Regions from separate parts of the Streptomyces sp. NPDC001828 genome, predicted to be linked through region 1. Evidence: riboswitches for the same ligand, from Rfam matches in the RefSeq annotation. Region 1 holds a riboswitch; each other region holds the start of a gene.
What was found. Region 1 has a riboswitch for cyclic di-AMP ahead of ACFYZA_RS35825 (transglycosylase family protein). Riboswitches for the same ligand answer to the same signal wherever they lie in the genome.
Positions count from the first base shown of each region.

Region 2: it holds a riboswitch for cyclic di-AMP, as region 1 does, so the genes downstream of both, ACFYZA_RS03900 (transglycosylase SLT domain-containing protein) here and ACFYZA_RS35825 (transglycosylase family protein) in region 1, are expected to answer to the same signal.
Region 3: it holds a riboswitch for cyclic di-AMP, as region 1 does, so the genes downstream of both, ACFYZA_RS00565 (C40 family peptidase) here and ACFYZA_RS35825 (transglycosylase family protein) in region 1, are expected to answer to the same signal.
Region 4: it holds a riboswitch for cyclic di-AMP, as region 1 does, so the genes downstream of both, ACFYZA_RS20385 (M23 family metallopeptidase) here and ACFYZA_RS35825 (transglycosylase family protein) in region 1, are expected to answer to the same signal.

Region 1 covers NZ_JBIATV010000017.1:112,430-119,894, forward strand. Annotated here, with positions in the region: gene ACFYZA_RS35815 (cytochrome P450) at 1-345, shown strand, start outside; gene ACFYZA_RS35820 (transglycosylase family protein) at 489-1,514, shown strand; cyclic di-AMP (ydaO/yuaA leader) riboswitch at 1,772-1,940, shown strand; gene ACFYZA_RS35825 (transglycosylase family protein) at 1,943-2,647, shown strand; gene eno (phosphopyruvate hydratase) at 2,903-4,198, shown strand; gene ACFYZA_RS35835 (septum formation initiator family protein) at 4,339-4,827, shown strand; gene ACFYZA_RS35840 (DUF501 domain-containing protein) at 4,858-5,391, shown strand; gene ACFYZA_RS35845 (exopolyphosphatase) at 5,388-6,302, shown strand; gene ACFYZA_RS35850 (NAD(P)/FAD-dependent oxidoreductase) at 6,694-7,465, shown strand, end outside.
Region 2 covers NZ_JBIATV010000001.1:832,003-839,467, forward strand. Annotated here, with positions in the region: gene crcB (fluoride efflux transporter CrcB) at 46-420, shown strand; gene ACFYZA_RS03885 (phosphatase PAP2 family protein) at 651-1,268, shown strand; gene ACFYZA_RS03890 (hypothetical protein) at 1,353-2,036, shown strand; gene ACFYZA_RS03895 (RraA family protein) at 2,088-2,711, opposite strand; cyclic di-AMP (ydaO/yuaA leader) riboswitch at 3,406-3,587, shown strand; gene ACFYZA_RS03900 (transglycosylase SLT domain-containing protein) at 3,593-4,354, shown strand; gene ACFYZA_RS03905 (STAS domain-containing protein) at 4,669-5,106, shown strand; gene ACFYZA_RS03910 (DUF4157 domain-containing protein) at 5,224-7,419, shown strand; gene ACFYZA_RS03915 (nucleoside deaminase) at 7,462-7,465, shown strand, end outside.
Region 3 covers NZ_JBIATV010000001.1:110,760-118,224, reverse strand. Annotated here, with positions in the region: gene ACFYZA_RS00580 (lysophospholipid acyltransferase family protein) at 1-600, opposite strand, end outside; gene ACFYZA_RS00575 (ATP-dependent Clp protease proteolytic subunit) at 862-1,491, shown strand; gene ACFYZA_RS00570 (hypothetical protein) at 1,498-1,806, shown strand; cyclic di-AMP (ydaO/yuaA leader) riboswitch at 2,132-2,327, shown strand; gene ACFYZA_RS00565 (C40 family peptidase) at 2,332-2,805, shown strand; gene ACFYZA_RS00560 (ATP-binding protein) at 2,872-3,309, opposite strand; gene ACFYZA_RS00555 (helix-turn-helix domain-containing protein) at 3,544-4,407, shown strand; gene ACFYZA_RS00550 (DUF397 domain-containing protein) at 4,428-4,652, shown strand; gene ACFYZA_RS00545 (8-amino-7-oxononanoate synthase) at 4,660-5,802, opposite strand; gene bioB (biotin synthase BioB) at 5,948-7,177, shown strand; gene ACFYZA_RS00535 (adenosylmethionine--8-amino-7-oxononanoate transaminase) at 7,170-7,465, shown strand, end outside.
Region 4 covers NZ_JBIATV010000007.1:18,214-25,678, forward strand. Annotated here, with positions in the region: gene lhgO (L-2-hydroxyglutarate oxidase) at 1-498, shown strand, start outside; gene trmB (tRNA (guanosine(46)-N7)-methyltransferase TrmB) at 1,037-1,783, shown strand; gene ACFYZA_RS20375 (PrsW family intramembrane metalloprotease) at 1,831-3,303, shown strand; gene ACFYZA_RS20380 (aldo/keto reductase) at 3,295-4,239, opposite strand; gene ACFYZA_RS20385 (M23 family metallopeptidase) at 4,432-5,496, opposite strand; cyclic di-AMP (ydaO/yuaA leader) riboswitch at 5,508-5,648, opposite strand; gene ACFYZA_RS20390 (PP2C family protein-serine/threonine phosphatase) at 5,971-7,092, opposite strand; gene ACFYZA_RS20395 (hypothetical protein) at 7,173-7,465, opposite strand, start outside.

The DNA of each region.
Region 1 (7,465 bases):
CGGTTCGCCACCGAACCGCTGACGCTCGGCGGCCAGGACATCGCCGCCGGCGACCCCGTACTCGTCGTGCTCGCCGCCGCCGACCGCGACCCCGAGCGCTTCGCCGAGCCGGACACGCTCGACCTCGGCCGCCGGGACAACCAGCACCTCGGGTACGGGCACGGGATCCATTACTGCCTCGGTGCGCCGCTCGCCCGGCTGGAGGGGCAGACCGCGCTCGCGACCCTTCTGCGACGCCTTCCTGACCTGCGCCTCGCGGTGGAACCTGACGATTTGCGCTGGCGGGGCGGCCTCATCATGCGTGGACTGCGCACCCTGCCGGTCGAGTTCACGCCGCCGGGGTAAAGGGGCGCACCCCGGCTCGAACTGACGGTCCGTCAGGACTGTGACTTTTATGTGATCTCCAGTGCATCGACTTGTGACGGACGTTCGAGTACGGCTACGTTCACCGTTCATTCGGCTCAGCAGTCACACGGAAGGTCTTTCGCATGCGCTCCGGGAATGGACGGCATCGTCGACCCCGCCAGGCACCCGCCCTCGTCGTCGCGGCAGGAGTGACCGGATCGGCCATCGCGCTTCCGCTGCTCGCCGCGACCGGTGCGAACGCCGCGGACGCGAACACCTGGAACCAGGTCGCCGCCTGCGAGTCCGGCGGGATGTGGAGCGCCGACTTCGGCAACGGCCTGTACGGCGGGCTCCAGTTCTCCCAGGCCACCTGGGAGGCGTACGGGGGCAACGAGTACGCCCAGCGCGCCGACCTCGCCAGCCGCGCCCAGCAGATAGCCGTGGCCGAGAAGGTGCTCGCGGCCAAGGGTCCCCAGGCCTTCGCGAACTGCGGCGCCGGCGCGGGGCTCACCAAGGGCGGCGGTTCGGCGGACGTCGACCCGGGCGTGCCCGACACCTCCGACAACACCCCGCCGCCCGTCCCGACCGCTCCGGCGACCGGGACGCCCGACGCGGCCGCGACGCCCGGCACCCCGGCCACGGGTACGCCCGCTCCCGGCGCCACGCCGCCGAGCGGCACCCCCAAGTCCCCGACGCCGTCCGCGTCCACCCCGGCGAGCCCCGGCAAGCACCGCGGGACGCCCGCCCCGGAGGAGAGCGCCGGCACGACGCCGGGCACCACCGGTACGGACGCCCCGGCGGGTACGGGCACTGACGACCCGGCCGGCCGGACCGACCCGAAGGGCCAGGACGGCGCGAGTGGTTCGAGCAATTCGGGCAACTCATCCGATTCCCGCGATTCCGGGCAGCATGCGTCCCGGGGTGACGGTGCCTCACGTGAGGTCGGCAACACCCCGGCCGCGAACGGCGGCTACACCGTCCGGCCCGGCGACAACCTGTCGGCCATCGCCGAGGCGAACAGGGTCCAGGGCGGCTGGCCCGCGCTCTACCGCGCCAACGAGCAGCTGATCGGCACCGACCCGAACCTCATTCTCCCTGGCCAGAGCCTGGAGCTGAAGGATGCGGCGGGCGCCGCGACGACCCCGAACTCGGTACCGAAGCAGGGTTAGTTCGCGGGCCTATGTCCGTTTGGTGCAAGTGAGACATGGGTCTCTTCGCCCCAACTCGCGTGTCCCGTCTGCCCGGTCCGTCCGCCCCGCCCCTCACCTGCGGAAACGTCCCTTCTGTGACGGCAAGTAGGGGGGATTTCTCCCCGATGTGCGTCTTTGAACATTGGCGGGGCGTGTGTTTTCGTCGGACTCGCTCGTCACCGCGGGCCCCGTCGACCGAGAACGCCGAATCCTGCCGTCGGCCGATGGGAACAGTCGACGCTTATGCGCCGTAGGCAGGAGCGGGGGACCCAAGGTAAGTGCCGGGCCCGGCAGTTGAAGCGACTGCCGTACCGGCTTGGGGTGAAGACGGGCGCATCGACGCTCGGCCGGGCAGCTCACGCCCGAACCCGACAGCTCACCTCGCAGGCGTCGGTGAGGAGAACTCCATGCTGCTTTCCGGCAAGGGCAAGCACCGCCGCCCGTCCAAGGCCGTCCGTGTCGCCACGCTGGCCGGTGTCACCGGTGCCGCTGTCGCCGCCCCGCTGATGGCGGCCGGCAATGCCTCCGCCGCCTCCGTGTCGACCTGGGACGCCGTCGCCCAGTGCGAGTCCGGCGGCAACTGGTCGATCAACACCGGCAACGGCTACTACGGTGGCCTGCAGTTCTCGCAGTCCTCCTGGGCCGCCGCCGGCGGCACCCAGTACGCCTCGCGCGCCGACCTCGCCACCAAGGGCCAGCAGATAGCCGCGGCCGAGAAGCTGCTCTCGATCCAGGGCCCGGGTGCCTGGTCCTGCGCCGGCGCCGGCAACCTGACGTCCGGCGGCTCCAAGGCCGACGTCGACACCTCCGGCTCCTCCTCTTCCTCCTCGAAGGCCACCAAGCCCTCGAAGCCGAAGCAGCAGGCCCAGCCGCAGCAGAGGTCGCAGAAGTCCGAGCGCACCGAGTCCGCGCCGGCCAGCCGTGGCGAGCAGCGCAGCCAGCCGGTCAAGCAGGGCGACGGCGAGTACACCGTCAAGTCCGGCGACACCCTCGGCACCATCGCCACCGCCAATGGAGTCAAGGGCGGCTGGCAGAAGGTGTTCGACCTGAACAAGGACATCGTCAAGGACGCGAACCTGATCTTCCCGGGCCAGAAGCTGCACCTCGGCTGAGGCCGCACCACCCCCAGATCGCCCCGGTCCGGCGCGCATTCCCCCGTACGCGCCGGGCCGGGGTTTTCGCTGTTACCAGGCAGTAGTGTTGTGGCCCTTTGCCCGGGAATCGGGGCCCTTGGGCCCTTTTTCGTCCCATGAGGCGGGCACTCGGCTGGCCGGAGCCCCAGAGCCGGTTAGGCTCTTGTCGCAAGGCGAAGCGACCCGCGTGGCCCTGCACCTTGCGTCACATCTAGCGTCACATCCCAGAAGGAGATGCTCGTGCCGTCCATCGACGTCGTCGTAGCCCGGGAAATCCTGGACTCCCGAGGCAACCCCACGGTCGAGGTCGAGGTCGGCCTCGACGACGGCAGCACCGGTCGTGCTGCAGTTCCGTCCGGCGCCTCCACCGGTGCCTTCGAGGCCATCGAGCTTCGCGACGGTGACCCCAACCGCTACGGCGGCAAGGGTGTCGAGAAGGCCGTCCTCGCCGTCATCGAGCAGATCGGCCCGGAGCTCGTCGGCTACGACGCCACCGAGCAGCGCCTGATCGACCAGGCCATGTTCGACCTGGACGCCACGGACAACAAGGGCTCGCTCGGCGCCAACGCCATCCTCGGCGTCTCGCTCGCCGTCGCGCACGCCGCCTCCGAGGCCAGCGACCTGCCGCTGTTCCGCTACCTGGGCGGCCCCAACGCGCACCTGCTGCCCGTCCCGATGATGAACATCCTCAACGGTGGGTCGCACGCCGACTCCAACGTCGACATCCAGGAGTTCATGATCGCCCCGATCGGCGCGGAGTCCTTCTCCGAGGCCCTTCGCTGGGGTGCCGAGGTCTACCACACGCTCAAGGGCGTCCTGAAGCGCAAGGGCCTGTCCACCGGCCTCGGCGACGAGGGCGGCTTCGCGCCGAACCTGGAGTCCAACCGCGCCGCCCTCGACCTCATCGTCGAGGCCATCAAGGAGGCCGGTTACGCCCCGGGCAAGGACATCGCGCTCGCGCTCGACGTCGCCGCGTCCGAGTTCTACAAGGACGGCAAGTACGAGTTCGAGGGCAAGTCCCGCTCGGCCGCCGAGATGACCGAGTACTACGAGGAGCTCGTCTCCGCGTACCCGCTGGTCTCCATCGAGGACCCGCTGTTCGAGGACGACTGGGCCGGCTGGAACACCATCACCTCGCGTCTGGGCTCCAAGGTCCAGATCGTCGGTGACGACCTGTTCGTGACCAACCCCGAGCGCCTCGCGCGCGGCATCGAGGAGGGCTCGGCCAACGCCCTGCTCGTCAAGGTCAACCAGATCGGTTCGCTGACCGAGACCCTGGACGCCGTCGAGATGGCCCAGCGCAACGGCTTCAAGTGCATGATGTCCCACCGCTCCGGCGAGACCGAGGACGTCACCATCGCCGACCTCGCCGTCGCGGTGAACTGCGGCCAGATCAAGACCGGCGCCCCGGCCCGCTCGGACCGCGTCGCCAAGTACAACCAGCTGCTGCGCATCGAGGAGATCCTCGACGACGCCGCGGTGTACGCCGGCCGCAGCGCCTTCCCGCGGTTTCGCTTTGCGAACCAGTAGGCACAGCAAGGGCTGAGCACCGGCTGCACGAGCTGAGCAGCATCAACGGCTGACGCCCTAGCCAGTCGTACGTACGTCCCCGGCCGCGGTCCCGTACCGTGTCCGGGGACGTACGTGTGTAACGGGGAGGCGGGAGAGCGATGGCCAGGAACGCCACGGGCACGGACCGCGACCGGTTCTCCACCGCGGCCCGGCTCAAGGTGCTCGGCGAGCAGACCGCGGCCCGCGTCTACCGCTCGCAGAACAAGCGCCAGGCCCGCCGCTCGCGGCTCACCGGCCGGGCGGCGCTGCTCGCGCTCGTCCTGTGCTCGCTGATCGTGGCGCTCGCCTACCCGATGCGGCAGTACGTGTCGCAGCGCGCCGACATCTCCGACCAGCAGCGCAAGGCGGCCGACGCCCAGCAGGCGGTCGAGCGGCTGCGGGACGAGAAGGCGCGGCTCCAGGACGACGCGTACATCGAGAAACTGGCCCGCGAGCACCTGCACATGCAGTTCCCGGGCGAGACCGGCTTCACCGTCGTCGACCCGGACGCGGCGAACAAGCGCCGCGAGGACAAGGGCGCGACCGGCCGCGCCTGGCACTCCAACCTCTGGGACGGCGTCGACAAGGCCGACCGTTCCGCCAACTGACCACCGCTAGCGATAGAGACTGACCCAGGCATGGAAACGCCCCCGCCCCAGACCGACCGCACCGAGCCCACCGACGCGGACATCGCCGCCTTCAAGCAGCAGTTGGGCCGCCCCCCGCGCGGCCTGCGCGCGATCGCGCACCGCTGCCCCTGCGGCAACCCGGACGTCGTCGAGACGGCCCCGCGCCTGGAGGACGGCACGCCCTTCCCGACGACGTACTACCTGACGTGCCCGCGTGCCGCGTCCGCGATCGGCACCCTTGAGGCCAACGGTGTCATGAGGGAGATGACGGAGCGTCTGGCGAGCGACCCCGAGCTGGCCGCCGCCTACCGCGCGGCGCACGAGGACTACATCGCGCGCCGCGACGCCATCGAGGTCCTCGAGGGCTTCCCGAGCGCCGGCGGCATGCCGGACCGGGTCAAGTGCCTGCACGTGCTGGTCGGCCACTCGCTCGCGGCGGGCCCGGGTGTGAACCCGCTGGGCGACGAGGCGATCGCCCTGCTGCCCGAGTGGTGGGCGAAGGGCCCGTGCGTGACGCCGTGCGGCGAGGGGGACGACCAGTGACGCGCGTCGCCGCCATCGACTGCGGTACGAACTCGATCCGCCTGCTCGTCGCGGACGCCGACCCGTCCACCGGGGAGATCACCGACCTGGACCGGCGGATGACCATCGTCCGGCTCGGCCAGGGCGTGGACCGCACCGGGCGGCTGGCCCCCGAGGCCCTGGAGCGGACGTTCGCGGCGTGCCGCGAGTACGCCGCGGTCATCAAGGACCTGGGCGCCGAGCGCCTGCGGTTCGTGGCGACCTCCGCCTCGCGCGACGCCGAGAACCGGGACGACTTCGTGCGCGGGGTCCTGGACATCCTGGGCGTCGAGCCCGAGGTGATCTCCGGCGACCAGGAGGCCGAATTCTCGTTCGTCGGCGCCACCAAGGAACTCGACGGTGACGACGAGTACCTGGTCGTCGACATCGGCGGCGGCTCCACCGAGTTCGTGGTCGGCTCCGCGGGCGTCGAGGCGGCCCGCTCGGTCGACATCGGCTGTGTGCGGATGACCGAGCGCCACCACCCCGGCGACCCGGCGACCTCCGAGCAGATCGCCGCGATCCGCGCCGACATCGAGGCGGCCCTCGACCTCGCCGAGCAGACCGTGCCGCTGCGCGAGCCGCGCACGCTGGTCGGCCTCGCGGGCTCGGTCACCACCGTCGCCGCGATCTCGCTCGGCCTGAGCGCGTACGACTCGGCCGCCCTGCACCACGCGCGGATCTCCTACGAGGAGGTCGCCGAGGTCACCGGACGCCTGCTCGCCTCCACGCACGCGGAGCGCGCGGCCATCCCCGTGCTGCACCCCGGCCGGATCGATGTGATCGGGGCCGGAGCGCTGGTGCTGCTCGCCGTCATGGAGCGCACCGGCGCCCGCGAAGTCGTGGTCAGCGAGCACGACATTCTGGACGGAATCGCCTGGTCGATCGCCTGATCGCGGTCCACATCAGGGCCGTTCGCGGTCCACACCGGGCCTTTCGGCCGGACCCGGCGACAAAGTTCGTGAAGTTCTTCACAAGGAATTGAGGCCCTCGGGCCGAAGAAAGTGGTCCCAGTACCCCTTTCCGAGGCTCCAGGGCCCCTTCCATGGGCATTCCAAACGGTGCCGGCCGTGTTACGCCTACGTTTCCCACGGCAGTGGTCCACCGGGCGCGAAGGCGTGGAGGCCAGTTCAGGAGGGGTGGACAACGTGCTCCCCTACACCGTGGTTCCCTTCCGGCGCCATGACCTCGGTCACGTGGGCCGCGCAGTGTAGCAGAGCCCCCTGCGAACCTTGTGAAGGGGCGCACGAGCAGGGGTCCATCGGCGGGTGGATACTCGATGGCATGAGCACCACGGAGCGTCCCAGGATCCTCGTAGTAGGTGGCGGGTACGTAGGCCTGTACGCAGCGCGACGCATTCTCAAGAAGATGCGTTACGCGGAAGCGACCGTCACGGTCGTCGACCCGCGCTCGTACATGACGTACCAGCCCTTCCTCCCCGAAGCCGCCGCAGGCAGCATCTCGCCGCGTCACGTCGTCGTCCCGCTGCGACGCGTCGTGCGCGGAGCCGAGGTGCTCACCGGCCGGGTCACCAGCATCGACCAGGACCGCAAGGTCGCCACGGTCGCGCCGCTCGTCGGCGAGGCCTACGAGCTGCCCTTCGACTACCTGGTCATCGCGATGGGTGCGGTCTCCCGCACCTTCCCGATCCCCGGCCTCGCCGAGCAGGGCATCGGCATGAAGGGCGTGGAAGAGGCCATCGGCCTGCGCAACCACGTTCTGGAGCAGCTCGACAAGGCCGACTCCACCACGGACGAGGACGTCCGCCGCAAGGCGCTGACCTTCGTCTTCGTGGGCGGCGGCTTCGCCGGCGCGGAGACCATCGGCGAGGTGGAGGACATGGCCCGCGACGCGGCCAAGTACTACACCAACGTCAAGCGCGAGGACATGCGCTTCGTCCTGGTCGACGCCGCCGACAAGATCCTTCCCGAGGTCGGCCCGGAGCTGGGCCGCTGGGGCAAGGAGCACCTCGAGGGCCGTGGCATCGAGATCTACCTCTCGACCTCCATGGACTCCTGCGTGGACGGCCACGTGGTGCTGAAGAACGGCCTTGAGG
Region 2 (7,465 bases), on a different contig from region 1:
GCGGACCGGGGACGACACGCGGTACACCGGACGGGAGAGCGTCAAGTGAGCTGGATCTACGTGGTGTTGGGGGCGGCGATTGGCGCGCCCCTGCGCTTCCTCACCGACCTGACCGTGCAGAAGCGGCACGACAGCGTCTTCCCCTGGGGCACCTTCACGGTCAACGTCGCCGGCTGTCTGATCCTCGGCGTACTCACCGGCGCGGTCACCGAGGGCGCCGCGTCCTCGTCGGTACAGCTGTTCGTCGGCACGGGGCTCTGCGGAGCGCTGACCACGTATTCGACCTTCTCGTACGAGACGCTCCGGCTCGCCGAGCAGGGGGCGAAGTCCTACGCGGTGGCGAACGCCGTCGGCAGTGTGGTGGCCGGCCTCGGCGCGGTCTTCGCGGGTGTGGCGCTCGCCGAGGGGCTCTGGGGCTGAGGGCTTCCCGCAGGGGCCACCGAGCGGATCGGCAGGGGCGCGCGACCCATCCGGACCCTCTGAGCAACCCATCCGGACCCTCTGCGCAACCAATCCGGATCGTCTGCGCAACCAATCCGGATCTTCTGACGTCTACATGCCTGTAGTCGTTCATGTTCCGCTCGCCCGGCCTTCACCCAGAAGGCCACCCCGCACCCCGCCCCGTTCGACCCACCGGAGAAGCGCATCCCATGACCAGTTCCGCCCCCACGACCCAGGCCCTGGACGGCGCGTCCATCGACGGCGGCCTGTACGGCGACATCACCGACTTCGCCCGCCATACGCACTGGCTGAACGGACCGGTGGCCGCGTACACCAGCTACGGCGTCGCCCTGTTCGCCGTGTTGATGCTGGCCGGCTGGTGGATCGCGCGGCGCAAGGACGCCTCCGTCATGGCGGCGGCCCTGTCCGCGCCGATCGCGGTGGTGCTCGCGTACGTGGTGAACGACGCGGTCAAGTCGGTGTTCACGGAGCCCAGGCCCTGCCGTGCGCTGCCGCACGACTTCCTGATCGAGAAGTGCCCGCCCCTGAACGACTACGCCTTCCCCAGCAACCACAGCACGGTGGCCGCTGCCACGGCCGTCGCCCTGTTCCTGGTCGACCGGCGCCTCGGCGCGATCGCCGCCCTCGCCGCACTCCTGATGGGCGCGTCCCGGGTGTACGTCGGCGCGCACTACCCGCACGACGTGCTGGTCGCCTTCGGGGTCGGCGCGGCCGTGGCCCTCGCGGTGACGTGGTCCGCGCGGCGGTACGCGGCCCCGCTCGTCGCCCGACTGCGCGGTGGCGCCCTGAAGCCCCTGCTCGCCTGACGCCCGCCCGCCCCGGCGGCGTTTCTCGTCCGTGCGGGCGTGGACCGGTGTCCAGGGCGGGCCCGAACACCTAGGGTCGGCGGCATGCTGCGAATCGTCGATGAACTCGCCGGCCCCGGACCCCTGCGCATCTGCGCCCAGGCCCCCGCCGACGGTGATCCCGGGACCGCACTGCGGGTGCTGCTGATCGCGGACGTGCTGGCGCGCGTCGTCGAGCAGGGCGGCAGGGCGGCCCTCATCGGATGGACCGGCCCCGAGCAGCCGGTGGCCGCCGCCGGTATCCGGCCGCCCGACGCCGAGGGGGACCCGGAGCGGATCGCCGAGCAGCTCGGCGGCCCGCCCGGCGTCCAGCTCAGCAGCGCGACGTACGAGGGCGCGGGCATCGCCGGCCTCCAGATCGGCGCGGCCGCTCTGCCCCCGCTCGAAGGCCTCGACCTGCTGGCCGTACGCCTGCTGCTGCTCAGCCACCCCTACGAGGAGCCGGTCACGGTCACCGCCGACCAGGTCGACGAGGCGGGGCGCGCCCTCGCCCGCTGGCGGCGGGCCATCGCCGGCTGGGCCGCGCAGCCCTCGAAACCGATCCCCGCCGACCTCAAGAGCACGGCCCGCACCGCCCTGGACAACCGGCTCGACACCGCGGCCGTGCTGCGCCTCCTGCACGATCTGGCGACGGCCGACGAGGTGGCGCCGGGTGCCAAGTTCGAGACCATGTCCCACCTGGACCGCGTCCTCGGCCTCGAACTCGTCCGCGAGGTCGGCACGGTGTGAACCGGGCACGCTCCGTCGCCAACCAGCCATGCGCGAAAGGGAGTTGGGCGCTCAGCCCTCGAAGCCGCCGTCGCCGAGGGCCTTGTCGATCCGGCCGCGGTGCGCCTCTTCCCAGGCGTCCAGGGATTCGGCGGCCTCCTTGGCCAGCTTGCGCCGGGCATCGAGGAGCACCTGCTCCGCCTGCGCGCGGGGCGTGACCACGATGCCCTCCTCGTCGGCCACCACCACATCGCCCGCGTGCACGAGCACTCCGCCGCAGCGGACCGGCTCGTTGAGCGGGGCGACGGCCTTCTTGGTGCCGGGAATGGGGATGACGCCCCGGGCGAAGACGGGGAAGCCCGCCTCGCGGACCTCGGCGAGGTCGCGGATCACCCCGTCGACCACGAACGCCGCGACGCCCCGGCGTTGGGCCACGGCGCACACGTTGCCTCCGGCGAGGGCGTAGTCCAGGTCGCCCGACTCCACCACGATGACCGAACCGGGTTCGGCCCGGTAAATGGCCGCGTGCAGCATGAGGTTGTCACCGGCGGGACAGCGCACGGTGAATGCGGGCCCGGCGACACGCGGCATCGGAGACCACAGAGGGCGAATGCCGATATCCATCACCTGCGGGCGCCCGACGATGTCGGCGAGCGTGGTCGGGGGAATGTCCTTGAATTCGCTGAAGTCGTTCATGTTCTTCCTGGTGATTGGTAGTTGACGGCGACTATTACTGGGTGGGCCGCAGCCATTGTGCGGCGAAGACGGGTTTGACGGGACGTGACGGGGCCTGCGCCGAGAGCCAGTTGGGCGGAATGGGCCAGATGGTGTCAGGGGCGCGAGGCCGTGCCAGGCGTCGCGCCTTCGCCATGTGGACGCGAGCGGACTCGCAGGATCCGTGATCGATCGAATTGATCACCGCAAATGAATTGATCACCGCCCCGCCTCCCCGTTCCCCGCCCCGCCCCCTGTCACCCCCGGTTCCCTGGAGGGTGGCCAGTGATCATGATCCCGGACAAGGCGTAGGGGATGGGTGTGGTGTCGCACACAGGGGGTAGGCGGGGACCTCGTGCCCGAAGTGTCCGAAATGAAATGTAATCGGCGCGGGATGGACCGCCGTGGCAATGTCCTAATTGGGGCTAATGGGTAAGACTCGCCTCTTTTATCGGAGGTCCCGGCGGTTGCGTCGCGGGCGAGTGAATTGGGTCACGTGCGGCCCGCCGGGCGTGTGGCGCCCGCCCGGGGCATTTCGCTTCACCCGAAAGCGAGTTGGGCGCTCCCGCCGAAGTGGCTGGCGCCGGTGAATTCGAGTTGATCTATATTCCTGATCACCCCTCACGAATTCCGGCCTTGTTTCCGTCGGGGCTATTCGTCTACGTTCACCGTCAATCCGGAAGGAACGCCGAATCCTGCCGCCGTCCGGAGCCTCCCATACACGTACGGCAGGAGCGGGGGACCCAGGTAAGCCGCCGATCCGGATTCCGGAACGGCTGGGGTGAAGTCGCGTGCACCGCGACCGGACATCTCCCGTCCGAACCCGACAGCTCACCTCGCAGGCGACGGAGAGGAATAGACACATGTCCGCAAAGGGCAAGCACCGCCGGCCGAAGTCCCGCTCGTTCTCCCGGGGCCTCGCCGTCGCGGGCACCGGCAGCGCCGTCCTGGCCCTCCCGGTGATCGGCGCGACCACGGCCTCCGCCGCCCCGGCGTCGGTCCACTCCGTCGTGGCCAAGCCGGTCACCGCGGTGAAGGCCGCCCCCACGAGCTACTCCGTGGCCGACGGGGACTCGCTGGCGAAGATCGCCGACGCGCTCAACGTGAGCGGCGGCTGGAAGCAGCTCTACCAGGACAACCAGAGCGTCATCGGCAGCAACCCCGCGCTGATCCGCCCCGGCATGAAGCTCACCCTCGGCGCCCCCGCGGCGAGCACCGCCCGGGACGCCTCCGCCCGGGCCGACCGCTCGGCCCGGACCACCGACCTCACCGCGACCGCCACCGTGGCCAGCACCACCACGTACGCGAACAACCTGGACGGCTGGATCCGGCAGTCGCTGGACATCATGGCCCAGCACGGCATCCCGGGCAGCTACGACGGCATCTACCGCAACGTGATGCGGGAGTCCTCGGGCAACCCGATGGCGATCAACAACTGGGACTCCAACGCCGTGGCCGGAACGCCCTCCAAGGGACTCCTCCAGGTCATCCAGCCCACGTTCTCCGCCTTCCACGTGCCGGGCACCTCCACGGACCTCTACGACCCGATCGCCAACATCACCGCGGCCTGCAACTACGCCGCCAAGACCTACGGGTCGATCGACAACGTCTTCGGGGCCTACTGACGGATCCCGTGGCCGGGCCTCTCGCGGTGAAGGGAGTGCCCGGCCGCACCGCTCGCGGCCCCGAGCGCGCGCCCGGCCATCCCAACTGGCCGGGCGCCGCGCCGTTTTGAGCCCTCGGCAGCCGTTGCGCAGGGTCAGAACAGGGGCAGACGCAAATTTCGTTCACCCCCCGGGGTGAACAATTCGAAGGCTGGACGTTTCTGCATACGCGTCTGTTCCTAGGGTGCTAGTGCGTCACCCCGGGGACCACGGTGACTGCCCGACTACCGAGTACTCCCGCACCGCGGGGGTCAGTTCTGGACCGGGAGCTGCCCATGGGATCCACCGCTCGGCCATCCGTCTCGGCGCCCGTGCCCCTTCCGCCGGGGCTGCTGCCGGACCGGTGCCGCAACGCCCGCACCTATCTGATGCACGGCTTCACCGTCGTCGAGGTGCACGGCACCGTGGACCTGGCCAGCGCGCCCGGCGTCCAGCTCCACCTGGACGCGGCCACCCAGCCGGCCGGCGCCCGGGTGATCGTCGACCTGCGGCCCGTGGACTTCTTCGACTGCGCCGTCTTCACCCAGCTCTGCCGGGCGCACCGCAGGATCCGCGAGCGCGACGGCCACCTCGGCGTGGTCTGCGTACGGCCGTGGCATCTGCGCATCCTCGCGGCGGCCCGCCTCGACACGCTCCTGCGGCCTGCCGGATCCGTGGAGGAGGCTGCCCTCGCCGCCCTGGCCCGGTCCGGCTCGGACATCAACCGGCTCTGAATCGCGGCTGGTTGACAGGAGTGCACCCGTACTTGCCCTTTCGTACCTTCACCCCTGCTCCCGTGGCTGATATGCACGTACAGCCCGGCTTCACGATTCACCACCGAAGGGGTTCACGTGCACGCGCAGGACAGGCAGCAGGGCCCAGCTGTCACGCCCGGCGGACCCGTTTCACGGGCCGGTGACCGGCGTGGAGGTGCGGGCGACGGACAGGCCGCGCCCGGCGGAGGGCTCGGTGCGGCCCAGTTGCTCGCGCTCCAGCGGTCCGCGGGGAACGCCGCGGTGGCCGGGCTCCTGACCCAGGGCGACGCGGCCGTGCAGCGCTCCGCGGTGCACGACGTGCTGCGGGGATCCGGGCAGCCGCTGGACTCGGAGGTGCGCGCCGACATGGAGACCAGGCTCGGCGCCGACTTCGGCGACGTACGCCTGCACAACGACGCCGCGGCTCAGCGGTCCGCCGCCGAGATCGGCGCCCGCGCCTACACCTCGGGCAGCCACATCGTGGTCGGGCAGGGCGGCGCCGACCGGCACACCCTCGCCCATGAACTCACGCACGTCATCCAGCAGCGCCGGGGACCCGTCGCCGGCACCGACACCGGTGACGGGCTGCGCGTGTCCGACCCCTCGGACTCCTTCGAGCGGGCCGCCGAGGCCAACGCCACCCGTGCCCTCTCCGGGCCCGCGCCCGAGGCCGGCGGTGAGTCCGCCTCCGTGCAGCGCGACTGCGGAACCGGGGCCCACGGGCACGCACACGCGGCGGGTGCCCCCGTCGTGCAGCGGGCGGTCGGCTTCGAGTTCGAGGCGCAGTGGAACGTGCGCAGGGTCGCCGACCCCGTCGCCGCCAAGGCCGTGCAGGAGCAACGGGCCGTCGAGCGCGAGCGGTTGCTCGACGCCAAGCTCCTGGAGCGGGTCCTCAACCCGTACAGCCCCTACGCGCAGGAGCTGAGCGCGGCGGAGCGGAGCACGTCGCAGGACGAACTGAGGGCCCGCTGGTTCGACGGCGAGTTCCTCACCGAGGCGGGCGAACTCCGGCTCAAGAAGACACAGTTGGGGCCCGACGGCGCGCAGCGCGCGGCGGCCGAGATGAGCCTGATGATCTCCAGCGAGATCTCCGAAGTGCCCCTGGTCGGTGAGAACCTCGGCAAGGGCCGCGGGCCCGACGGCGTGGTGGTGAAGGGCGACAAGTTCGATCTCACCGCGGACGCCAGCCCCTCGGGCGGCTCGAACCTGGAGTGGGTGACCGACCCGCTGAACAACGTCGCCGAGGTCGGCGGCGTCCTCGACCGCATCTCGCGGATGGCCGGCTACCTCAACGGCCGCCAGCGGGACCCGTACATCCCCTCCGAGGACGTCACGGCTGGAGGCGGCACGCCCGAGCGGCAGCTGCGCATCTACCCGTTCGGCGGCGCGCTCAAGTTCGCCCCGCAGACCACCGCCGGAGTGCGGCTCGACCGCCTGCCGGACCTGATCGGCTATCTGGCCGACAAGCAGGAGCCCGAGGAGAAGTCCGTCGCCGGGGCCGTGCGCGGGGTCTACGGAAAGCTCACCCACACCAAGGAGCGGCGCGCGCAGGCGCAGCGCGACCTCTTCGGCGGCGGGCTCGGCACGCTGCCCGCGGCCAAGACCGGTGCGGAGCGGGCGGTGGGCGAGTTCGGGGAGTCGGCTCCCGAGGGCATCTCGCTGTCGAAGACCGACATCGGCGGCCTCACCGGCCTGGTCATGCACCTGTCCTCCTACGTGCTCGCGGGGGAGGAGCTGCAGGCGGGTGCCAATGCCAAGTCCATCGCGGGCGGCCTCATGGCCCGCACCGACTTCGCCCGCCACTTCGGACTCCTGACGGAGGGGGTGCGGGAGTACTTCACCGCTCACCCGGACCAGTTCGTCGATCTGGTCCTGTCCGCCGCCAACCGGTCGGGCAGCGGGAGCGCCCGGCTGTTCGGGGCGCCGGTGGAGCGGGGCCTGGCGAACGACCGTACCCAGACCGAGATCGCCCTGACCCGCGCCCAGTGGCTGCGGGCGATCCCCCAGGGCCACGATCTGCTGAAGAACGCGCAGCACCTGACGGCCGAGCAGCGGACCATGGTCGACGACGAGCCGGGCGCCGAGGCGGTGCACAAGTCGCTGGGAGCGCTGGGCGACCAGGACAACCGCACCACCACCAAGAGCGGCGAGCTGAATCTGATGGTCGCCGAGCTGCGCCGCATGCGGGACGGCGTCCCGGCGGAGGGCCTCAAGCCGCTCGCGCTCGCCGCCTTCAAACTCATCGAGCAGCTCAACGAGGGCAAGAAGCTGAAATACGCGAAGCGGGCCTGAGGCTTCCCGCGAGGCCGGCGGGCCGGGCGTATCGTCGCGCCCATGG
Region 3 (7,465 bases), on a different contig from region 1:
CATGATCTCGTCCGTCACGGCCCGCAGCACCAGGCGCTCGTCCTCCATCCCGGCGTAGCGCGAGAAGTCCAGGGGCTCCCCGAACCGGAGGGTGACCGGTACGCGCCGGGGCAGCCTGCGCCCCTTCGGCTGCGCCTCGAACGTACCGATGATCGCGACCGGCACCACCGGGGCGCCGGAGCGCAGCGCCATGGCCGCGACCCCGACCTTGCCCTTGTAGAGGCGCCCGTCGTGCGAGCGCGTCCCCTCCGGGAAGACCCCCAACACCCCTTCCCCGTCCAGGACTTGGAGCGCGGTGTCGATCGCCGCCCGGGCCGCGTCCTTGCCGGAGCGGTCGACCGGGATCTGGCCGAGCGCGCGGAAGAACGCGGCCGTCGCCCGGCCCGTGAGGCCCGGCGCGGTGAAGTACTCCTGCTTCGCCAGGAAGGTGAGCCGGCGCCGCAGCGTCACGCCGAGCAGGAACTGATCGGTGAACGACTGGTGATTCCCCGCGAGGATCACCGCACCTGCCTCGGGTACCCGCCCGGCCCCCTCGACGCTCGGGCGGAACAGCCACCGCAGCAGCGGCAGCAGCACGAGACGGAATGCGAAATAGAACACTTCAGTGAGCCCTCTCCCCAGGTGACCCCCGCGCCGACGCACGCTAGCCATCCGGGGGATGCGCGGGGAGAGCGCCTAATGAGCCAGCCCGGGTCGTCAGCCGGGCCCCGTAACGGCGCGAATCTCCCGCTCGCTCACAGCGAAACACCCTCCGACCTGCCCCTTCTCGCAAGAAGCGACGACGCCTCTATCTGTGCGTTCTGTACGTCCTGTACGTTTCTCAAGAGGCCTTCCGGTCCCCCGGTCGAGGAGAGGTACGTCATGAACCACCGCCCTGCCGCCCGCCATGTACTCCCGCAGTTCGAGGAGCGCACCGCCCTCGGCACCCGCACGCTCGATCCGTACTCCAAGCTCTTCGAGGAGCGGATCGTCTTTCTCGGCACCCCGGTCGACGACGCGTCGGCCAACGATGTGATGGCCCAGTTCATGCACCTGGAGCACGCGGACCCGGACCGGGACATCTCGCTGTACATCAACTCCCCCGGTGGCTCGCTCACCGCGATGACCGCGATCCACGACACGATGCGGTTCGTGGGCTGTGATGTGCAGACGTTCTGTCTGGGCCAGGTGAGCTCGGTTGCGGCGGTGCTGCTCGCGGCCGGGACCCCCGGCAAGCGGGCCGTGCAGCCCGCCTCCCGGGTGCTCCTCCAGCAGCCCTCCATCGAGGAGCCGATGCGCGGCCAGCCCTCCGACCTGGAGATCCACGCGGCCGAAATCCTGCGCGGCCGGGCCCTGTTGACGGAGCTGCTCGCCCAGTACACCGGCAAGGACCCCGAGCGGGTGGCCGCCGACATCGAGCGGGACGTGGTCTTCGACGCCGCGGGCGCCGTGGCGTACGGGCTGGCCGACCATGTGCTCGAAAGCCGCAAGACGTCGCTGCGCGGCAGGTGAAGTGCCGTGCTGCCACCGGAACTTCCGCCGCTGCCGGCGCTCACGCGCGCCGAGTCCGAGTTCATCGACTCCTATCTCGCGGTGGTCGACCTGCTCGGCCGGATCAACCCGGCGCACGGCCATGACACCTACGCGGCCCTGCGGGCGGCCCAGGCCCTGGTCGGCCGGGCGGCCTCGCTCAAGGACGCGCTCACGCTGATGCACGCGCGCGGCGAGTCGCGGGTGCACGCTCAGACGCTGACGCGGGCGCTGCGCGTGCTGGACGGTGAGCGACGCGCGGGCCGCCTCACGGTGCCCCCGCAGTCGACGATGTGAGGAGGCCGAGTGGCGCCGGGGGTACCCGACGCGCTCAAGTAACGGGCGAAACGAACCAAACGGGCTACCCCCGTTCGGCTCACCGGAGGCCCTTTTCACTGACCCTTATGAGTCGCTTATGGCCTGTGGCTCCTGTGCTGAAACGATCCTTCCGTCGCAGGTAAGAGGCTCGTCAACCCCGTTCGGAGGAGCGTCCATCCGCCCCTGTCCACCCGAATGGGGCACTCGTGAGGAGCCTCACAGAAACCCGTTTTGGGCGGTAAATCCGACAGTCGGTGCGTGAAGATCCCTGAGACGACAAGCCCCCGCCACCGCGGCGGGGCGGTCCGGGCGGACGCCGAGTCCTGCCGCCGTTCCGGACGTCTGGTCGACAGGAGTGGACCGGCAGGAGTGGAGGACCCGATTTCTTCGGGGCGGCCGGACCACGGCCGTCCCTCGGGGTGAAGCCGTTCGCGCGGCCGGGCATCTTCGCCAGTCCGAACCCGACAGGTCATCCTTCGCAGGCGGTTTGACGAAGGGTTGCGCATGACTGCGCAGACACACGTCCCGTCCCTGACGGTCCGGCTCGGCACCGTCTGTGCGCTCGCTCTCGCCGTCACGGGCGGGACGACGCTGGCCCCGGGCAGCACGTCCGAGGCCAACGCCGCGGCCGTGGCCGCCCGGGCGCTCCATGTGGCCGCCTCGAAGAAGGGATCGCCCTATCAGTTCGGCGCCTCGGGGCCCTCTCGCTTCGACTGCTCGGGGCTCACGCTGTACTCGTTCAAGCAGGCGGGCCGCAAGCTGCCCCGCTCGGCGCAGCAGCAGTACAACAGCTCCCGGCACGTCACCGCGTCCTCCCGCAAGGCCGGGGACCTGGTGTTCTTCCACTCCGGAGGCAGCGTCTACCACGTGGGGATCTACGCCGGGAACGGCCGGATCTGGCACTCCCCCAAGACCGGTGCCGTGGTCCGTCTGGAACGGATCTGGAGCAACACCGTCTGGTACGGGCGGGTGGGCTGACACCCCGTCGGCCCGTCCCCGGCACGCGTCCGACGCCCCGGGGAGGCTCAGGCGCGCCCCGTGGGCCTACTGGCCGCTCTGGACCGACGCGGTCCACGGCAGGGCGATCCAGACCGTCTTGCCGCCGTCCGCCGTGGGCGCGACCGAGAGCCGGCCGCCGGACTCGGCCGCGAGCCAGCGGATGATCACCATGCCCCGGCCGTTGTCCTGCTGGACGGCCGCGGGCAATCGTTTCGGCCAGCGCGGGTGGCTGTCGGTGACGCCGATCCGCAACTCCGCCTCGCGCTCCAGATGGATGTCGACGGTGAAGGTGGGCGACTGGCCGAAGGTGTGCTGAACCGCGTTGGTGGCGAGTTCCGACACGATGAGCCGGACCGTGTCGGCGGCCTCGGCATCGGAGGGCAGGCCCCAGTCCGTGAGGATCCCGGCGACGTACCGCCGTGCCGCGGAGACCGAGGCGGGAGCGCTCGGCAGAGTGACGGTTGCTTCGAGGTGGTCTGCCATGGCGACGCTTTCCCTTTCCCACCCGGGCCGATTGTTGACTCGTGGCGGATGAGCGCTCGCGAAGACGACTACGGCCTCGGATTGTGCTTCGCGCCAGAGTGCCACTCATCGTGCCGGTCTCGGGTGCGATCCACCAAGATATGCATATATCTGTCGCTCAAAGCGGTGAACTGTCCGACGGCAGAGCGTATTTGGGCTCACACTTACCCATCGCCGGAGGCGAAGGAGGCGGCCATGGGGCATGGACCGGCGGTGCGCAGGCGCAAGCTCGGCGAGGAACTGCGCAAGCTGCGGGACGGCACGGGGCTCACGAGCGGGGCGGCGGCGTCCCTGGTCGGCTGGCACCAGTCGAAGGTGAGCCGGATCGAGACCGGACGCAGCGGTGCGAAGCCCGCGGACGTGGCCCGGCTGCTCGACGCGTACGGGGTCGGCGACCCCCAACTCCGGGCGCTCCTTGAGGCATTGGCCGACTCGGCGGGCAGCGGCGGGGTCGACTGGGCGCACGCGTACCGGGGTCTGCTGCCGCCGCAGTACCGCGACTTCATCAGCCTGGAGTCGCAGGCGCGTTCGGCGCGCACCCTGGAGACCTCGGTGGTGCCCGGCCTGTTGCAGACACCGGCGTACGCGCGGGCGGTGACGCGGGCCGCGCTCGGCGGACTTCCGCCGGACAAGGTGGACACGCTCGTGGAGGTGCGGATCGCGCGCCAGGAGGTGCTGCGCGGGGATCCGCCGCTGATGCTCAGCGCGGTCCTGGACGAGGCGGTGCTGCGCCGGCGGGTGGGCGGCCGGGAGGCCATGCGGGAGCAGTTGTGGCACCTGCTGGAGGTGGCCTCGCTGCCGCACGTGCGGTTACAGGTCATCCCCTTCCAGCACGGCGGCTATGTCGGCCTCACCGGGCCTTTCATTATGTTTTCCTTTCCGGCCATTTCCGATCTGGATGTGGTTGTTATCGACCACTTGACGAGTAGCCTCTATCTCGAGCGGAGAGAAGACCTTGAGGCGTACAGTGCCGCGTTCAAGACCGTCCAGGCACTCGCGCTTTCCTCCGAGGAATCGTCGGATCTCATCGCCAGAACGGCCCGGGAAGGACCGGGCTAGTTCCCGGCGAGTGGGGAGGCATGATGTCCGCACGCCCTGCGCAAGTTCCTTCCAGTACGTCCCTCACCGGTGCCACCTGGCGGCGCAGCAGCCGCAGCGTGGGCATGAACAACTGTGTCGAGACGGCCCGGCTCAATGGCGAGCTGCTTGCCGTACGCGACTCCCAACGGATCGACGGGCCCGCGCTGCTCTTCGGCGCACCCGCCTGGCAACGCTTCATCTCCACTGTCACGCAGTCGAGTTGACGGTTCGTCACGCCGTGGGCGCGGTCCTGAGGACCGTGCCCACCGCCATGTCGATCTGGCTTTCCGTCAGATCCGCCCGGGCGGTCAGCCTGATCCGCGAGATGCCGTCCGGCACCGACGGCGGACGGAAGCAGCCCACCACGAGCCCGGCCGCCCGGCAGTCGGCGGCCCAGGCCACCGCGGCCTCGGGTGAGGGAGCCCGCACGGAGACCACCGCGGCGTCGGGGCGTACCGCCAGGTGTCCGGCGGCGGTGATCCTGGCGTGCAGCTCGGCCGCGACGGCACGGGCCCGGCCCGCCAACTCCGGCTCCCGGCGCAGCAGTCGAAGGGCCGCCAGCGCCCCGCCGGCGGCCGCCGGGGCGAGGCCCGTGTCGAAGATGAAGGTGCGGGCCGCGTTCACCAGGTGACGGATGACCCGGGCCGGGCCGAGGACCGCGCCGCCCTGGCTGCCGAGGGACTTGGACAGGGTGACGGTGGCGACCGTGTCGCCGGCGCCCGCGAGCCCGGCGGCATGCGGCGCGCCGCGTCCGCCCTCGCCGAGGACACCGAGCCCGTGTGCGTCGTCCACGACCAGCGCGGCCCCGAACTCCCGGCAGAAGGCGGCCAGTTGGAGCAGCGGCGCGGCGTCCCCGTCCACCGAGAACACCGAGTCCGATACGACGAGCCCGGGCCCGCCGTGGGCGTCCAGGGCCTTGCGGACGGCCTCGGGTTCGGCGTGCGGGACGACCTCGGTGCGGGCCCGGGCGAGACGGCAGCCGTCCACGATGGAGGCGTGGTTGCCCGCGTCGGAGACGATCAGCGAGCCGTGCGGACCGAGCGCGGTGAGGGCCGCCAGGTTCGCCGCGTACCCGGAGGAGAAGACGAGGGCGGCCTCGAAGCCGCAGAAATCGGCCAGTTCGCGCTCCAGTTCCGCGTGCAGCGCGGTGGTGCCCGTGACCAGGCGCGAGCCGGTGGCGCCCGCGCCCCAGCGCTGGGCGGCGCCGGCCGCGCCCGCGATGACCTCGGGGTGCCGGGTGAGGCCCAGGTAGTCGTTGCTCGCCAGGTCCAGGAGGTCCTGGCCGGCGGCGCGCGGCCGCAGCGTGCGGACCAGACCGGCGCGCTCGCGGCGCTCCGATTCTGCGTCGATCCAGTCGAACGGCGCTCGCGGCATGGTGGAGTCCCTTTTTGTAGGCTGCCGACAGACCCTAGCCGGTGCCATGCCCGGTCATGGTGTGGCGATACACACACCTCAAACGGGCTGTGTTGTGGGATCCCTACCTTGGCCAGGGGCGGTGCCGTGCGCGAAGATCGGCGCCATGGACCTGCTGAACACGCTGGTGGACAAGGGGTTGCGGCGCGAACTGCCGACCCGCGAAGAGGCACTCGCCGTACTGGCGACCTCCGACGACGAACTGCTCGATGTGGTGGCCGCGGCCGGCAAGGTGCGCCGCCAGTGGTTCGGCCGCCGGGTGAAGCTGAACTATCTGGTCAACCTGAAGTCGGGCCTGTGCCCCGAGGACTGTTCGTACTGCTCCCAGCGGCTCGGCTCCAAGGCCGACATCCTCAAGTACACCTGGCTCAAGCCCGACGAGGCCTCGAAGGCGGCGGCCGCGGGCGTGGCGGGCGGCGCGAAGCGGGTCTGCCTGGTGGCCAGCGGCCGCGGCCCCACGGACCGCGACATCGCCCGGGTCTCCGAGACCATCGAGGCGATCAAGGAGCAGAACGAGGGCGTCGAGGTCTGCGCGTGCCTCGGGCTGCTCTCCGACGGCCAGGCCGAGCGGCTGCGGGCGGCCGGCGCGGACGCGTACAACCACAACCTGAACACGTCCGAGGCGACGTACGGGGACATCACGACCACGCACACCTACCAGGACCGCGTGGACACCGTGACCAAGGCGCACGACGCGGGTCTTTCGGCCTGCTCGGGGCTGATCGCGGGCATGGGCGAGTCCGACGAGGACCTGGTGGACGTCGTCTTCTCGCTGCGCGAGCTGGACCCGGACTCGGTGCCGGTGAACTTCCTGATCCCGTTCGAGGGCACTCCGCTCGCCAAGGAGTGGAACCTCACCCCGCAGCGCTGCCTGCGCATCCTCGCCATGACCCGGTTCGTGTGCCCGGACGTCGAGGTGCGGCTCGCCGGCGGCCGCGAGGTGCATCTGCGCTCGATGCAGCCGCTCGCCCTGAACCTGGTCAACTCGATCTTCCTGGGCGACTACCTCACCAGTGAGGGCCAGGCCGGACAGGCCGACCTCGACATGATCGCGGACGCCGGGTTCGAGGTGGAGGGCGCCGGCACCACGACCCTGCCGCGCCACCGCGCCGACGCGCTCGCCGCCTCGGGCTGCGGCACGGGCCCGGCGGGCTGCGGCTCGCACGAGGACAGCGGCTGCGGCTCCCACGAGGGCGGCGGCTGCGGGCCCTGCGGCGGCCACGGCGCGCCCGAGGTGCCCGAGGTGCCCGAGCAGGTGCCCGCCGACCAGGCGCGCACGGACCTGGTCGCGGTGCGCCGCCGGGGTGCCGGAACGGACCTCGCGCCCAATGCCTGAGCACTCCCCCGCGGACCTGCTCGAACTGGACCGCCGGCACGTCTGGCACCCGTACGGCCCGATGCCCAACCGGCAGGAGCAGCTCCTGGTCGAGTCGGCGTCGGGCGTGCGGCTCCGGCTCGCCGAACCGGCACACGGGCAGCGCGAGTTGATCGACGGGATGGCGTCCTGGTGGTCGGCCGTGCACGGCTACAACCACCCGGTGCTCAACGAGGCGGTGCGTGCCCAGCTGGACCGGATGAGCCACGTCATGTTCGGCGGGCTCACGCACGAGCCCGCCGTCCGGCT
Region 4 (7,465 bases), on a different contig from region 1:
CTCGTCAAGGGCCTGGTCTACCCGGTGCCCGACCCCGCCTTCCCCTTCCTCGGCGTCCATCTGACCCGGGGCGTCGACGGCTCGGTCCACGTCGGCCCCAACGCGGTGCCGGCCGCCGCGCGCGAGGGCTACGACTGGCGCACGGTGCGCCCGGCCGAACTGGCCGGCACCCTCGGCTGGCCCGGCACCTGGCGGATAGCCCGCAGACACTGGCGGTACGGGGCCGGTGAACTGCACCGCTCCTGGTCGAAGCACGCCTTCACGGAGGCGGTGCGCCGGCTGCTCCCCGCGGTCACCGAGGCGGGCCTGCGCGCCGCGCCCGCGGGGGTCCGGGCCCAGGCGGTCCTGCGGGACGGCACGCTGGTGGACGACTTCCTGATCCGGGAGGCGCCGCGCACGATCCACGTCCTCAACGCGCCGAGCCCCGCGGCGACGGCGTCCCTCCCCATCGGCCGAGAAGTAGCCTCCCGAGTCCTACAGACCCTCCCCCACCCCTAACCCCCTCCGGGCGCGGCCCCTCAGCGGGCTGGGCCGGGCACCTGTGTGCGCAGTTCCCCGCGCCCCTTGAAACCCCCTCTCGCGCGCGGGCCGTGCGTGGCTGGTCGCGCAGTTCCCCGCGCCCCTAAAAACGTCCCCACCTGCGGACCGTGCCCGCTACTCGCGCAGTTCCTCGCGCCCCTGAGGGGGCCTGTCCTGGCCGGGGTGTCAGGGGGCCCGGCCCCTTCGGGCGCCGCCGGGCCTCGGCATCCCCAGGGGCGCGGGGAACTGCGCGAACGGCCCCCACGGCCTGCGGGCAAAGTCGGGGTTCGAGGGGCGCGGGGAACTGCGCGAGAAGCGAGCACGGCCCGAGGCCGACGTCGGGCCCAGGGGCGCGGGGAACTGCGCGAACGGCCCGGCACGGTTTCGCCGGTGGGCGGATGGCGACCCCGAGGGTGGCCGGGGCCGGGCCCCGGAGGCGGCCGCACCGTAGAATCGGCGCATTGTGTCTGAGCAGCCCCGCACCCCAGAGCCCCCCGCCCAGGCGACCGAGAAGGTCCTGCCGAGGGACAAGGCGCCCCGATTCCCGGGCGGCCCGGCCGCCGACCCGGCCGGCTCGCACCACGAACGCCGCATCCGCAGCTTCCAGCCCCGCCGAAGCCGCGTCACCACCGGCCAGGGCGAGTACCTGGAACGCCTGTGGCCGGTGTGGGGCTTCGACATCGACGGGCTGCACAAGATCGACCCGGCCGAGATGTTCGACGGCCTCCCCGTCGTTCTGGAGATCGGCTTCGGCATGGGCGAGGCCACCGCGCAGATGGCCGCGGACGACCCCCGCACCGGCATCCTCGCCGTCGACGTCCACACCCCCGGCCAGGGCAACCTCCTCGGCCTCGCCGAACGCGGCGGCCTCAGCAACATCCGCGTGGCCAACGGCGACGCCATCATCCTGCTGCGCGAAATGCTGGAGCCGGACGCCCTCGACGGGCTCCGCGTGTACTTCCCGGACCCGTGGCCCAAGAAGCGGCACCACAAACGGCGCCTGATCCAGCCCGAGTTCCTCTCGCTGGCCGCGACCCGGCTGAAGCCCGGCGCCGTACTGCACTGCGCGACGGACTGGGAGGACTACGCCGAGCAGATGCTGGAAGTCCTCGAAGCGCACCCCGACTTCGAGAACACCGTGGCCGGCGGCGGCTACGCACCCCGGCCCGCGTTCCGGCCGCTGACCCGGTTCGAGGGCCAGGGCCTCGACAAGGGCCACGTGGTGCACGACCTCTTGTTCCGCCGCGTCGCGCACAGCGGGTAGTGCAGGCACCGTCGCGCATTGTCAGTGACCCTCGTTAGGGTCGTCTGGTGTCCTTCGAGTCGCTTCCGCATCGCCCGCCTCCCGGGCAGGCGCCCCAGCAGGCCGGGCCCGGCCATCCGGCCCAGCCCGTTCCGGCGTGCGCGGAGGAGCCCCGCTTCGACGGGGTCCCGCCGGACCGCGCGAAGTGGCGCTACCGTCCGCGCCGCGACTTCTGGCGCTCCAAGGCGGTCCGGGCGGGCGCGCTGATCACCCTGCTCGCCCTGTGCGGGCTCGTCATCCTCGCGCTCGTACGGGACCAGACCGGCACCGAGGGCTTCCTGGTCGGGCTCGGGCTCGCGGTGCTTCCGGTGCCGCTGCTCGGCGCCGCGTTCCGCTGGCTGGACCGGGTCGACCCGGGGCCGTGGCGCAACCTCCTCTTCGCCCTGGCGTGGGGCGCGTGCGCCGCCGCGCTGGTGGCGATCATCGCCAACTCGTTCGCGACCCGGTGGATAGCGACGGCCACCGCCGACCCGTCATCGGCCGACCATCTGGGCGCCAGCGTCATAGCCCCGATAGTCGAGGAGAGCGCGAAGGCGGCGGCCGTGCTGCTGCTCTTCCTGTTCAGGAGACGCGACTTCAAGGGGATCGTCGACGGCGTCGTCTTCGCCGGCTTCACCGCGACCGGCTTCGCCTTCACCGAGAACATCCTCTACCTGGGCAACGCCTTCGGCGAGGACCAGGCGAGCCACAGCGGGGGCCTCGCATCGACGACGGCGGCGACCTTCTTCGTACGGGTCGTCATGTCACCCTTCGCCCACCCCCTGTTCACCGTGATGACCGGCATCGGCTTCGGCGCGGCCGCGCTCGCGCCGCCCGGCAAGCGCCTGCGGCGGGTCGCCTTCCCGCTGCTCGGCCTGGTGTGCGCGATGGGCATGCACGCCCTGTGGAACAGCTCGACGCTGTTCGGGGTGTACGGCTTCTACATCGTGTACGGGGCCTTCATGGTGCCGGTGTTCGGGCTGCTGACCTGGCTCGCGGTCTGGAGCCGGCAGCGCGAGCTGCGTACCGTCGCCGCCGAGCTGCCCGCGTACGCCGCGGCCGGCTGGCTGGGTCCGGCCGAGCCGCTCGCGCTGTCCTCGATGCGGGCCCGCGCCACGGCCCGCGACTTCGCGCACCACCGCTTCGGCGGGAAGCCGGCGGCGCGGGCGGTCGCCGAGTACGAGGCGTTCGCGACCGCGCTCGCCTTCCTGCGCCACCGCGCGTACCGCAGCGCGGGCGCGACCGGGCCCGGGCCCGACTTCGCCGCCCGCGAGCAGGAGTTGCTCCACCACCTGTGGGAGCGCAAGCCGGTCGCGGGCCCGGCGCTGCTGTACGCGGCCGGGGCCACCGGCCGCATCTGGGTCCCGCCGCAGCCGGGCCCCCCGCACCCCTACACCCAGCACGCGCAGTACGCCCCGTACGCGCCGCATCCGCAGTACGCCCTGTACGGGCAGCCGGGCCCAGCCACGGGCCCGGGCCCGTACAACCCGTACCTACGCTGAGGCGGCCGTCAGCTCGGAGAGCTGGGCGTCGGTGAGTTCCAGGTCGGCGACCGCGAGCAGCGCCGGGAGTTGCTCGACGGTACGGGCCGAGGCGATGGGGGCGGCGACGGTCGGGCGGGCCGCCAGCCAGGCCAGGGCAACCGTGGCGATCTCGGCGTCGCGCTCCTGGGCGATGCGGTCGAGCGCGGCGAGCACCTTGCGGCCCCGCTCGGTGTCCAGGTGCTTGCCCGCGCCCTCGGCCCGCGCGCTGTCCACGGTCTGGCCCGGGCGGTACTTGCCGGTGAGGAAGCCCGAGGCGAGCGCGAAGTAGGGCACCGCGGCGAGCCCGGCGTGCGAGGCGGTGTCCTGGAGGGGGCCCTCGTAGGTGTCGCGGGAGACCAGGTTGTAGTGCGGCTGGAGCACCGAGTACTTGGCGAGGCCCTCGCGGTCCGCGAAGTCCAGGGACTCCTGGAGCCGGGCGGGGGTGATGTTGGAGGCGCCGAGCGCGCGGACCTTGCCGTCGCGCACGAGCTGGTCGAGGGCGGTGACGATCTCCTCGACGGGGACGGAGGTGTCGTCGAAGTGCGTGTAGTACAGGTCGATGTAGTCGGTGCCGAGGCGGCGCAGGGACTCCTCGGCGGCGGCCTTGATGGTGCCCGCCGCGAGGCCCTCGTACTGGGGGTGCGAGCCGACCTTGGTGGCGACGACGACCTCGTCCCGGTTGTCGCGGGCGGTCAGCCACTTGCCGATGATCGTCTCGGACTCGCCGCCGGAGTTGCCCGGGGCCCACTTCGAGTAGGCGTCGGCGGTGTCGACGAAGTTGCCGCCACCGGCGAGGTAGGCGTCGAGGACGGCGAACGACTGGTCCTGGTCGGCCGTCCAGCCGAAGACGTTGGCGCCGAGGGCGAGGGGGAAGACGGAGAGGTCGGAGCGACCGAGCACGCGCAAGGAGGTCATGGCCCCCTAACCCCCGACGCGCCCCCGCCTATTCCGACCCCGGGGCTCCGCCCCGGACCCCGTTCGCGCCTGAACGGCGCTCGTCCTCGATCGCCAGGGGCGCGGGGAACTGCGCGAGCCACGCACGGTCCCCAGCCGGCGAACTCTCCCCCGGAGGGTTTCGGGAAGGGGCGGGGCGGGGCGAGAACCGGGTTAAGGATTCAGCCCCTTGGACTGGAGCCAGGCCATCGGGTCGATCCCCGTACCGTCCGGCGTGTGCACCTCCAGATGCAGGTGCGGACCCGTCACGTTCCCGGTCGCCCCGACCCGCCCGATCACGTCCCCCGTCGACACCTTCTGCCCCACACTCACCGCGAGGGACGACTGGTGGCAGTACCAGAGCTCGCTGCCGTCATCGAGCGTGAGGACCGTGCGGTACCCGTACGCCCCCGCCCACCCCGCCGACTTGACCGTCCCGGAGTGGATCGCCTTCAGCGGCGTACCCGTCGGCGCCGCGAAGTCGAGGCCCGTGTGGTGGCCGGAGGACCACATCGAGCCGGCCTCCCCGAACGTCGAGGTGAGCGTGTACGAGCCGACCGGCAGCGAGTAGCTCGCGGCCAGCTTGGCCAGCCGCTCCTCCTCCGCCTTCTTCGCCGCGGCGGCCTCCGCCGCCTTCTTCTCGGCGGCGGCCTTCGCCTCGGCCGCGTCCTGCTTGGCCTTGGCCTCCTCGGCGGCCTTCGCCTCCGCGGCCTTCTGCGCGGCCGCCTTCGCCTCGGCGACGGCCCCGGCCTTCTGCTGCTCGGCCTGCTGGAGGATGCGGGCGCGCAGCGCCTCGCCCGCGTCGGTGGCGCCCTGCTCGGCCTCGCTGGTGGACAGGCCGGTCATGGTCAGCGGCGCGGCGGCGATCTTCTGGTCGGCCTGCGCCGCGGCCGTCTTGGGGCTGCTCGGAGCGTCGTGCGAGACCAACTCGCCGACGCCGGGCAGCGACTTGAGGTCGGGCAGGCTCTCGCTGATGGAGTCCGGCAGGGATATGGAGACCGGCGGCTTGGCCTGCGCGGTGGCCATGCCACCCGCGCCGACCGCCGCGATGACGCCGACGCCGAGGACGGTGGAGCTGCGGGCGAGCCCGCCGCGCTGCTTGGCGACTCTGTGCCGGCCGCGGACCGGGCGCACGGACTCCTCGGTCGGGTCCCACTCCTCCCAGGTCTCGTTCTCGCCGGGCGCGTCCCCGTACACGGAGGGGAGGGGGGTGTCGAGGGCAGGCTCGTTGGACGCCACGGAGGGGCGCTCCTTTCCTTCCTTCTCGCCTACCGGGTTAGCTGACGGGTTCGGAGCAGGAAGGTCTCCTACGAGCGCCCATGACGGACGTCCGATTCACCCCAAGTTGGTGGTTCCCCGGTTCCCCGAAGGGGATTCGGCGCAGGCGCGCGGGGCCGCCGTGGCGGCGGCTGGGACGACCGCGCTGCGTTATCGAACGTTAATAGACACCCGGGGCGGATTCCAAGCCGTTCCCACTGATCGTTAACGGCCATGGCCCGGACTTAGCCCCCATTGCCGGGGCAAAACGGGCGAGTTGACGGCCCCTCAAGGTCGCCCCCGTCACACCAGCTTTCTGACGGTGTGTCAATTGTTATGCGCAGGGAGACCCTTCGAGCACCCACCGTGACAGCACGCTCGACCGGCCCCCGACCACACCCCGACCACACCTCGAGGCAGCCCCTCACCCCCCTCACCCCAGGCCCCCACGTCCCCTCACTTCACGATCCTGACCGTGCGCCGGCGGTCGGGCTGCCCCTCGGCCGGGCGGCCCACCGCGAGCAGCGCCATGTCGTCGCTCGTGCCGCCGCCCGTGTAGCGGCGTACGTCGTCGACGAGCGCGTCCAGGACCTCGTCCGGGCCGGGGAAGATCGCGCCGCGCAGCCGGGTGGCGGGCTGGTAGAAGACGCCCGTGGCGTCGCGCGCCTCCGACAGGCCGTCCGTGTAGAGCAGCAGCGTCGAGCCGGGCGGGTAGGGGCGTACGTCCGAGCGGTCCGGCCACACCCCGAGGTCGGCCATCCCGAGCGGCAGCGCGGGCTCGCTCGGCACGAGCACGTCGAGGGAGCCGTCCGGGTGCAGCAGGAACGGCTCGGGATGACCTCGGTTCACCAGGCGTACGGTGCCGTCGCCGCGCGGGATCTCGGCGAGCAGCGCCGTGGTGAACCCCTCGACCGCGTCGAGCCGGTCGCGCCGGGTGCCCTCGCGGGCCAGCGCCCGCTCCAGGCGCTGGGTCACCGCCTCCAGGGACGACTCCTGCTCGGCGGCCTCACGGAACGCGCCGATCACCACGGCGACGGCCTCCACCGCCTGGAGCCCCTTGCCGCGTACGTCACCGACGATGAGCCGGACCCCGTACGGGGTGTCCTGCACGGCGAAGAGGTCCCCGCCGATGAACGCGTCCGCCTGCGCGGCCTCGTACCGCGCGGCGACATGGAGTCCGCCGATGCGGGACGCGGGCGTGGGCAGCACGGCGCGCTGCGCGGTCTCAGCGATGACGCGGGCGGAGGCGAGGCGCTCGCCGCTGCGGCGCAGGATGCGGTTGATGAAGAGGGCGAGCGCGCCCACCGTGAGCACGGTGAACAGCTCGCTCGCGCCTTCGCCGAGGTTGGGCAGATCGTGTATGAACCAGAGCGCCACGACGGCGGCCACCGAGCAGAGGCCCACCGCGGCCGTGCCCCGGGCCGAGTAGAACGGTGCGGCGATGACCGGGGCGCCGGCGAACAGCGCGGCCGCTGTCAGGTCCGGCGGGGTGGAGGCGTCGAAGGCGAAGCCCACACCGATCAGCAGTACGGGTAGCGCCCGTACCAGGCGCCCTTCGCCCTCTGCTCGCTGCCGCACCCGTCCAGCCTGGCCCGTTTCGGCCCCGAAGGCGACTCGACGCACCCAGGCGGGTGCCGGGCGGGCGGTCGCGGCCCGGCTCAGTGTCGGCGGCAGCGGTGCGGGCCCGGGCGGCCCCGGGCGCAGCTGCCCCTGGCGTGCCGATGATTGGCGGCCCGCTCGGGCACACAGGACAGCTCGACCCAGCCGCCCCGGTTCAGCCGGCACCCGTGGGTCGAGGGAGCCGAGGCCGCCCCCGCGACCGGCACGCCCCGCGCGGGCGCGGGCCGGCTCGGCTCGCCACAGCCGCCGGCCCCGAGCAGGCAGACCACGACCATCACCAGAACCAGCACGGGCACGGGCACGGGCATCAACGCCCGGGGCACCAGTGTCG